Regions from separate parts of the Streptomyces sp. B8-7 genome, predicted to be linked through region 1. Evidence: riboswitches for the same ligand, from Rfam matches in the RefSeq annotation. Region 1 holds a riboswitch; each other region holds the start of a gene.
What was found. Region 1 has a riboswitch for cobalamin ahead of AC5K6T_RS17505 (energy-coupling factor ABC transporter permease). Riboswitches for the same ligand answer to the same signal wherever they lie in the genome.
Positions count from the first base shown of each region.

Region 2: another riboswitch for cobalamin. It lies ahead of AC5K6T_RS06830 (cobalamin biosynthesis protein); the one in region 1 lies ahead of AC5K6T_RS17505 (energy-coupling factor ABC transporter permease).
Region 3: another riboswitch for cobalamin. It lies ahead of metE (5-methyltetrahydropteroyltriglutamate--homocysteine S-methyltransferase); the one in region 1 lies ahead of AC5K6T_RS17505 (energy-coupling factor ABC transporter permease).
Region 4: another riboswitch for cobalamin. It lies ahead of AC5K6T_RS26145 (ribonucleoside-diphosphate reductase subunit alpha); the one in region 1 lies ahead of AC5K6T_RS17505 (energy-coupling factor ABC transporter permease).

Region 1 covers NZ_JBYRRL010000003.1:531,246-533,435, reverse strand. Annotated here, with positions in the region: gene cbiQ (cobalt ECF transporter T component CbiQ) at 1-91, opposite strand, end outside; gene AC5K6T_RS17510 (energy-coupling factor ABC transporter substrate-binding protein) at 98-559, opposite strand; gene AC5K6T_RS17505 (energy-coupling factor ABC transporter permease) at 556-1,245, opposite strand; cobalamin riboswitch at 1,276-1,461, opposite strand; gene AC5K6T_RS17500 (GntR family transcriptional regulator) at 1,896-2,190, opposite strand, start outside.
Region 2 covers NZ_JBYRRL010000001.1:1,641,011-1,643,200, reverse strand. Annotated here, with positions in the region: gene AC5K6T_RS06840 (inorganic phosphate transporter) at 1-529, shown strand, start outside; gene AC5K6T_RS06835 (hypothetical protein) at 648-869, shown strand; cobalamin riboswitch at 1,015-1,166, shown strand; gene AC5K6T_RS06830 (cobalamin biosynthesis protein) at 1,267-2,190, shown strand, end outside.
Region 3 covers NZ_JBYRRL010000002.1:144,672-146,861, forward strand. Annotated here, with positions in the region: gene metE (5-methyltetrahydropteroyltriglutamate--homocysteine S-methyltransferase) at 1-1,214, opposite strand, end outside; cobalamin riboswitch at 1,381-1,599, opposite strand; gene aceB (malate synthase A) at 1,928-2,190, opposite strand, start outside.
Region 4 covers NZ_JBYRRL010000005.1:440,669-442,858, reverse strand. Annotated here, with positions in the region: gene mctP (monocarboxylate uptake permease MctP) at 1-110, shown strand, start outside; cobalamin riboswitch at 606-728, shown strand; gene AC5K6T_RS26145 (ribonucleoside-diphosphate reductase subunit alpha) at 857-2,190, shown strand, end outside.

The DNA of each region.
Region 1 (2,190 bases):
GCACGGTCAGCCCCAGCCCCAGCACCGCCTTGTCCACGGGGTGGCGGCGGCGCCAGCGGCTGCCGTGCGCCGCCGCGTCGATGGGCAGCACGCGGACTCAGCCCCGTCCGGAGGCGGCCCGGCCGTCCGCGGCGGGCTCCGCAGCCGGGGACGGGACGGCCGCGTCCGTCCGGTGGGCCGTGCCCGCCGCGCCGGCCGTGTCCGACGGGTGGGCCGCGCCGGCCGTGTCCGACGGATGGTCGCCTCCGGCTGCCGCGGCCCGCCGCTCGCCCTGCCTCCGGCCGCGACGCAGCCCGAAGTAGTAGGCGAGGACACCCGCGCCGAGCGCCGCCTGGAGCGAGAACAGCGCCGACTCGATCTCCCCGGACGGCGGTTCGTACAGCGGGGTGAACCACGGCTCGTAGTCCGGTTCCAGCTCCGTGATCGCGGTCTCCGCCTCGCCGTCGGCGCCCGTGAACGGCTCCTCCTTGTGGTCGCCGAGACCGAGCGCCAGCGGCAGGACGGCGAGCGCCGCGACCAGCGCCAGCAGCAGCAGGTTGATCCTCGTGGCGCGCTTCACCGGGCCACCGCCTCGGGCTTGGGGGCGGCCGCCAGCACGCCGAGCCGGGTCAGTTCGCTCCTGCTGGACTGGGCGAGGAGCCGCATCACCAGCACCGTGAGCAGGCCCTCGCTCACCGCGAGCGGGATCTGCGTCACGGCGAAGATGGAGCCGAACTTCCCCAGCGCGCCCAGGAATCCGCTGCTCGGGTCGGGGAAGGCGAGCGCGAGCTGCACACTGGTCACGCAGTACGTGGCCAGGTCGGCGAGGAACGCTCCGAGGAACACGGCGACCATCAGCGGCGCGTCGTAGCGGCGCAGCAGCCGGTAGGCGGCGTAGCCGACCCAGGGGCCGGCGACGGCCATGGAGAACACGTTGGCGCCGAGGGTGGTGAGTCCGCCGTGCGCCAGCAGCAGGGCCTGGAACAGCAGGGTGATGGTGCCCAGCACGGCCATGATGGGCGGCCGGAACAGGATGGCGCCCAGCCCGGTTCCGGTGGGGTGGGAGCAGCTTCCGGTGACGGAGGGGAGTTTGAGCGCGGACAGGACGAAGGTGAAGGCCCCCGACGCACCGAGGAGCAGTGTGCTGTCGGGATGCTCCCTGACCTCCCGGGTCAGGGAGCGGACTCCGTGGACGACGAACGGCGCGGACGCGACGCCCCAGGCGATCGCGTGCGCCGGAGGCAGAAATCCCTCGGCTATGTGCATGCTTGAGCGAACCCTCTCCAGCACCTCGTGGATGGTTGACGCGCCCTGGCCGGTCTCCTGGCTGACGGGTGACACCGCCCGGTCTCCGCCTTCCCGGGTCCTTGAGGGACCCAGTGGCTGCCCTTGCGGGCCGGAGCCGGACTTCCCGATCACAGTGGCGAGGGCCGCACCGGTTCCACACCGGATTTCCCGTTCACCAAGGCGTGGCGACCCTAGTCCGCGGTGGTAGGCGGTGACAAGCGGGCTCGTCCTCCGAGACGGAGGACTGGGGGGCGCTCGAACCGTGCGGGGGCCGCATGCGTGCCGGTGCGCGCCCCGACGCCACCCTTCCCGCGCCCCCGTCCGGGCTGCTCGTCGGGCCGGGTGTGCCGGTGCGGCCGGTCGCCGGGTACAGGGGGTCCGCACAGAGAACCGGGTGCAGGGGGTCCGCACAGGCAAAAGGGCGGGCCCGGGACGGTGGGCCCGGGACGGTGGGCCCGGGACGGTGGGCCCGGGACGGCGGGCCCGGGACGGCGGGCCCGGGACGGCGGGCCCGGGACGGTGGGCGCGGGGCCGGGCCGGCGGGCGTGTGCCGTGCGGGCCGGCACCGTCCGCCGCGGGTGGTCCCGGTACGTCCCGGGTGACAGGGGGCCGGTGCGCCGGCCCGCCGCTCAGGACACCGCGCCCAGCCGTCCGCCGGGTCCGCGGTCCGGACCGTGCCCCTGCCTCGCCGCCGCGTCCTGAGCCCGCCCCTCCGGGACGTTCCTCGCCCACAGCGACCGGACGTGCCCGAGGTGGCGGCCGATGCAGGCCTCCGCGCCCTCGGCGTCCCCGGCGATCATCAGGTCGAGCAGTTCGAGGTGCTCCTCGGCCGACGGGATCAGCCGGTCGCGCTCGTCCAGCGCGGTCAGACCGTACAGCCGGGACCGCTTGCGCAGGTCGCCGACCGTCTCGACGAGCCGGTCG
Region 2 (2,190 bases), on a different contig from region 1:
GGGCCTGACCGACCTCCAGCCGCAGCAGGGCTTCGCCGCCCAGACCAGCGCCGCGACGGTCATCCTCGCCTCCTCCCACCTCGGCTTCTCGCTCTCCACGACCCACTCGGTGTCCGGCTCCGTGATGGGCGCCGGCCTCGGCCGCAAGGGCGGCGTGGTCCGCTGGTCCACCGCGACCCGCATGTTCGTCGCCTGGGGCCTGACCCTGCCGGCCGCCGCGCTGGTCGCCGCGCTCGCCGAGTGGATCACCGGCCTCGGCGACTGGGGCACCGCGGTCGTGGCGGTCTTCCTGGTCGCCTCCAGCGCCGCCATCTGGAAGCTGTCCCGCCGCGAGGTCGTCAACCACGCGAACGTCAACCACCCGCACGGCGACGCCACCGAGGAGCCGTCCGGCGTGGTCACCAGCGCCATCGCCGCCGTGATCCCGCCGCCCACGGCCGCCGCGGCCGAGGAGGCCGCCGCCGTGGCGGCCTCGGTGCCCGCACCCGCGGGCCCCTCGGACCCGGCCGCCTCCGGCGCCACCGCCTGAACCCACACCCCTCCGGTACGCCCGACCGCACCGGTCCGCAGGAGCACACCGGTACGAAGGACCACACCGGTCCGCAGGACCACACACCGGTACGAAGGAACACGAAGGAAACAGCAGCATGAAGATCGACTGGGCGGCCCTCGGCTCCGTGTTCGGCGTCAGCCTCGTGGCCACCGTGGCTCTCGTGGGCCTGTTCACGCTCGGCGTCGTCGGCCTCTCCCACCGGGAACGGGCCCAGGAGCGGGGCGGTTCCGCCGCCCTCGCCGCCACCGGCGCCTACACCTGCTTCGCGGCCTGCGCGGCCGCGGTCGGCTACGGCATCTACCTGATCATGGCCTGACCGGCAGCACACCTCGCGCAGCGGCGGCGGGGCCGGGACCACGGTGTCCCGGCCCCGCCGCCTCGTGCTGCCCGCCCCGGGCCGCGCCACGGCCACGAGGACGGGGCCCACCCGGCCCGTGCGCTCCCGTCCCAGGTCAGCAGCCAGTTGACGGCCGTTCGGCGGTCGTGGTCAACTTCCTGGGCCAACTACGGCGGCAACGGAGGAAGCCGGTGTGAATCCGGCGCGGTCCCGCCACTGTCACCGGGGTAGACAACCCCGGGAGCCAGGAACTCCCGCCGCCGGTCTCGTCGAACCAGGGCGTGGACACCCTGAGTGAGGACACATCGCCATGCTCGGCTGCCGAACACGGCCCACCACCCCTGCTCCGCCCGCCCTCCCGGCCGGCTGAGCCGCGATGCGTGCCGCCCGCATCCACGCGTACGGCGCCGCCCTCGGCCTTCTCGGCGACCTCCTGCTCGGCGATCCGCGCCGCGGCCACCCGGTCGCCGCGTTCGGCCGTGCCGCGGCCGTCACGGAGCGGCTGCTGTGGCGTGACCACCGCGGCTGGGGCGCCCTGCACACCGCGCTGTGCGTGGGCGGCACGGCCGCCCTCGGGGCCGCGGCCGCGCGCGCCGTACACCGCTCCCCCGCCGCCTCCGTCGCGCTGACCGGCGCCGCCACCTGGGCCGTCGTCGGCGGCACCTCGCTGGCCCGGGAGGCCCGCGCCGTCGGCCGGTCGCTCGACCGGGGCGACCTCGGCGCCGCGCGCGCCCGGCTGCCCCACCTGTGCGGCCGCGACCCGCAGGCGCTCGACGCCGACGGGATCGCCCGCGCCGTGGTGGAGTCCGTCGCCGAGAACACCTCCGACGCGGTCGTCGGCGCACTGGTGTGGGGCGCGGTCGCCGGAGTGCCCGGTCTGCTCGGCTTCCGCGCCGTCAACACCCTGGACGCGATGGTGGGCCACCGCTCGCCGCGCCACCTGCGCCACGGCTGGGCCGCCGCCCGCCTGGACGACCTCGCGGGCTGGCCCGGCGCGCGGCTGACCGCCGCGCTCGCCGCGGCCGCCGGACCCGACCCGCGCGGCGCGGTCCGCGCCTGGCGGGCCGACGCCGGCCGGCACCCCAGCCCCAACGCCGGCCCCGTGGAGGCCTCCTTCGCGGGCGCCCTCGGCGTGCGGCTCGGCGGCACCCTGGCCTACGGCGGACGCACCGAGCACCGGCCCGTCCTCAACGCGGCGGCAGGCCGGGCCGTCGCCGCCGCCGACATCGACCGGGCGGTACGGCTCTCCCGCCGGGTCGGCTGGCTCGCGCTCGGCGTCACCGTCGCCGCGCGCCTGATC
Region 3 (2,190 bases), on a different contig from region 1:
GGGTCGTGTGTCACGGGGGAGTCCGCCCGGGAGGCCAGGTCGGCGCGGTTGGCGGCCAGTTCGGCGGCGATGGCGCCGGTGCCCCGGGCGAGGCCCCGGGCCAGGGTGACGATCTCGGCGGTCTTCTGCCGGGCGAAGGCCAGCCAGCGCAGGATCTGCGGTGCGACGTCCCGCTCGGCCGCCGTGTCGAGCGGCACGTGCAGCAGGGAGCAGGAGGCGGCGACGTCGACCCGGCCGGCCAGACCCAGCAGGGTGCCCAGCGTGGCGAGGGACCCCGCGAGGTCGTTGACCCAGACGTTGCGGCCGTCGACCACTCCGGCGACCAGACGCCTGCCGGGCAGCCCGCCGACGGCGGCGAGCGCGTCGAGGTTGGCGGCGGCGGCCCCGGTGAAGTCCAGCGCGAGACCGTCCACCGGCGCCCCGGCGAGCACCGACAGCGCGTCGCCCAGCCGGTCGAAGTACGAGGCGGCCAGCAGCTTCGGCCGGTCGGTGAGGGTGCCCAGGGTGCGGTAGGCCCGCCCGGCCGCGGCCAGTTCGGCAGGGGTGCGGTCCTGGACCAGGGCGGGTTCGTCGAGCTGCACCCACTCGGCGCCTGCGGCGCGCAGATCGGCGAGCACCTCGGCGTAGACGGGCAGCAGCCGGTCCAGCAGGGTCAGCGGGTCGAAGTCCGCGGGGGCGCCGGGGGCGGGCTTGGCGAGCAGGAGGTAGGTGACCGGGCCGACGAGCACCGGGCGGGCGGAGAGGCCCAGCGCAAGGGCCTCCGTCAGCTCGGCGACCTGCTTGCCGGAGTCGGCGGCGAACACCGTGTCCGGGCCCAGCTCCGGAACCAGGTAGTGGTAGTTGGTGTCGAACCACTTGGTCATCTCCAGGGGCGCCACCTCCTGGGTGCCGCGCGCCATGGCGAAGTAGCCGTCGAGGGCGTCGGCCTCGACGGCGGCACGGTGCCGCTCGGGGACGGCGCCGACCATGACGGTGGTGTCGAGGACGTGGTCGTAGAACGAGAAGTCGCCGGTCGGCACCTCGTCCAGGCCCGCCTCGTCGAGCTGCCGCCAGGTGGCCCGGCGCAGTTCGGCGGCGGTGGCGCGGAGCGCGTCGGCGGTGACGCGGCCCTTCCAGTAGCCCTCGACGGCCTTCTTCAGTTCCCGGTTCCGTCCCTGACGGGGGTAGCCGTGCACGGTGGCCCGTGCTGCCGCGGCTGCGGACTTCGCTGTCACGGAGATCTCCTTCGCGAGATGAATCCCTGAGATCCCGGAGACGGGACGAGAGCGCGAAGGGACGACGAACCGGGCGGACCCGGCTCCGCGCGGCGGGGCACGGTCGTCCGCCTGGTGTGTACGCCGACCCGCCCTCGAGGTCACCGGGATGTCCGCGCACGAGTGGTTCGCACGCGGGCAGTTGGCAGGTCTTCGGACTCGCGGGCCCGCCCTGACGTCGTCAGGGCACCTACTGGCCGTCGCTTCCCGGGCCCTTCCGGACCCAGTGCTCATGACGGCGGTCGTTCCCGCTCACCGCTGCGGGGCAGTCCCGGATTCCCACCGGGTTCCCTCTTGCGACGCTCCCGCCTGGCGGACGGGGCGAACCAGCTGCTGCGAGCAGCCTACGGCAGTGCGGCGGGGCCGAGAGCACGACGAGGGGCGGGAAGCGCGTGGGTGCGCTTCCCGCCCGTTCCCTGTGTCACCCCGCCGGGACCCTCACCCCGGCGGTGTGGCGGGCCCCTCAGCCCGCGTCCGGCCGGGTCCTCACCCTGGGACCCGGTCGTCGTGGTGGACCCCGCGCCCGGTGCGGCCGGGGGGTCCTGCATGCGCCGTCCGCCGGGGCGGCGGCGCGGGCGCGTGCGGCGGCTCGCCGGACCCGCGGTGGAGGGATGCGGTGGCGCCCGCGCCCCTCCGCCGGCCGCCGGCCGCGCCGCCGCGGTGGATCGCTGCGGTCACCCCGTGGACCCGGTCCGCCGGACCAGGTGGCGGGCGTAGGCGTCCGGCGTGAAGAACAGGGGCAGTTCCCCGGCCAGCGCCGTCCGCTCGAACAGGTCCCTGACCTCGGCGGCGGGGGCGTAGGGGTGCTCGGCGGTGAGCGCGGCGAGTTCGTCGTCGAGGAGCCGCAGCACCGTCTCGCGGTCGGTCACCCGGTGCCGCAGCCACTGCCAGATCTGCACGCGGGCGATCTCGGCGGTGGCCGCGTCCTCCATCAGGC
Region 4 (2,190 bases), on a different contig from region 1:
TCCTGAAGGCGGCGAAGGCCCCGGAGGGCGTCGACGAGACGCGGCCGGAGGACTACACCGCGGACGCGGGCGACCCGGGCGTACGCACCGAACTCCCCGTGACCCGCTGACCCCCGCACCCCGCCCCCGGGCACGCGGGGAACCGCACACCCAGGCACCCGGGGAACCACGCCCCAGGGACGCGGGGAACCACGCACCACACCCACACGCCCACACCCCCACACCGCCTCACCCATCCCGCCCCAACCCCCAAGGCGCCCGCGGAACCACGCCCCCAGGGGCGCGGGGAACCGCGCGAGAACCACCGCACACCCGCACCACACCGCGCACCCCGCACCCCGCACCCCACCACCAAGGGGCGCGGGGAACCGCGCGAGAACCACGACACACCCCGCACCACGCCGGCAAGAGACGCGGGGAACCGCGCAGGACCCGCCCCACAGCGCGGTCCCGGCACGGTCCCGCCCGGCCACGGGCACCCGCAGCGGGCCGCCCTCCGCACCCCGGAGGGCGGCCCGCTGCCGTGCCGTTGCACGGAGTTGACGCTCTGAAGTCACACGGCGACACAACATATGGTGGCGTCACCGGAACCCGGCACTAGATGTATGCTCATCCTCGCTGTCGCCGCAGGGGAATCCGGTGCGAATCCGGAACTGTCCCGCAACGGTGTACTTGTGTGTTTCCACACAGCGAGCAGTCCGAAGACCTGCCGACAGCGCGTGCCCGGCCGCCCCGGCCGGACCGCCCTGACGTCCGGGCCTCGTGGAGTGGGCCGGTGGACGCGACGCCCCGTGCGCTCGTGTGCTGCCCCCTGCCCTCCGCCAGGCCCTCCGTGCCGAGCGAGGGAGAGCTCCCAGTGACCATCGCGCCAGCAGACCCGGCCTCAGCCGTCCGGACCGACGAGGACGCCCCCGGAACAGCCTTGCTGCGGACCCTCACCGAGCTGACCGCGGACCTCCCCGACGCCGACCCCGGCCGGGTCGCCGCCGCCGCGCTGCGCGGCCGTTCGGCCCAGGCCGACGAGGCGGAGCTGCGCGAGCTGGCCACCGAGGCCGCCGCCGGGCTCATCTCCGAGGACCCCGCCTACTCCCGGCTGGCCGCCCGGCTGCTGACCCTCTCCATCCGCGCGGAGGCCGCTTCCCAGGGCGTCACCCGCTTCACCGGGTCCGTCGCCGTCGGGCACCGCGAGGGCCTCATCGCCGACCGCACCGCGGAGTTCGCGCGGCTGCACGGCGCCCGGCTGGACGCCCTGGTCGACACCGGCGCCGACGACCGCTTCGGCTACTTCGGCCTGCGCACCCTGCACTCCCGCTACCTGCTCCGGCACCCGATCACCCGGCGGGTCGTCGAGACGCCCCAGCACTTCCTGCTGCGGGTGGCGTGCGGTCTCGCCGAGGACGACACACCCCGCTCGGTCGACGAGGTCGCCGCGCTCTACCGGCTGATGAGCCGTCTGGACTACCTGCCGTCCTCGCCCACCCTGTTCAACTCCGGCACGCGGCACCCGCAGATGTCGTCCTGCTACCTGCTCGACTCCCCCCTCGACGAGCTGGACTCCATCTACGACCGCTACCACCAGGTCGCCCGCCTCTCCAAGCACGCCGGCGGCATCGGGCTGTCGTACTCCCGGATCCGCAGCCGCGGTTCGCTGATCCGCGGGACCAACGGGCACTCCAACGGCATCGTGCCGTTCCTGAAGACCCTGGACGCCTCGGTCGCCGCCGTGAACCAGGGCGGCCGCCGCAAGGGTGCCGCCGCGGTCTACCTGGAGACCTGGCACTCCGACATCGAGGAGTTCCTGGAGCTGCGCGACAACACGGGCGAGGACGCCCGCCGTACGCACAACCTGAACCTCGCGCACTGGATCCCCGACGAGTTCATGCGGCGGGTGAACGCCGACCAGGACTGGTCGCTGTTCTCCCCCGCCGACGTGCCCGAACTGGTCGACCTGTGGGGCGAGGAGTTCGACGCCGCCTACCGGCGCGCCGAGGCGGCCGGCCTGGCCCGCAGGACGATCCCGGCCCGCGAGCTGTACGGCCGGATGATGCGCACCCTGGCGCAGACCGGCAACGGCTGGATGACCTTCAAGGACGCCGCCAACCGCACCGCGAACCAGACGGCCGAGCCCGGCCACACGGTCCACTCCTCCAACCTCTGCACGGAGATCCTGGAGGTCACCGACGACGGCGA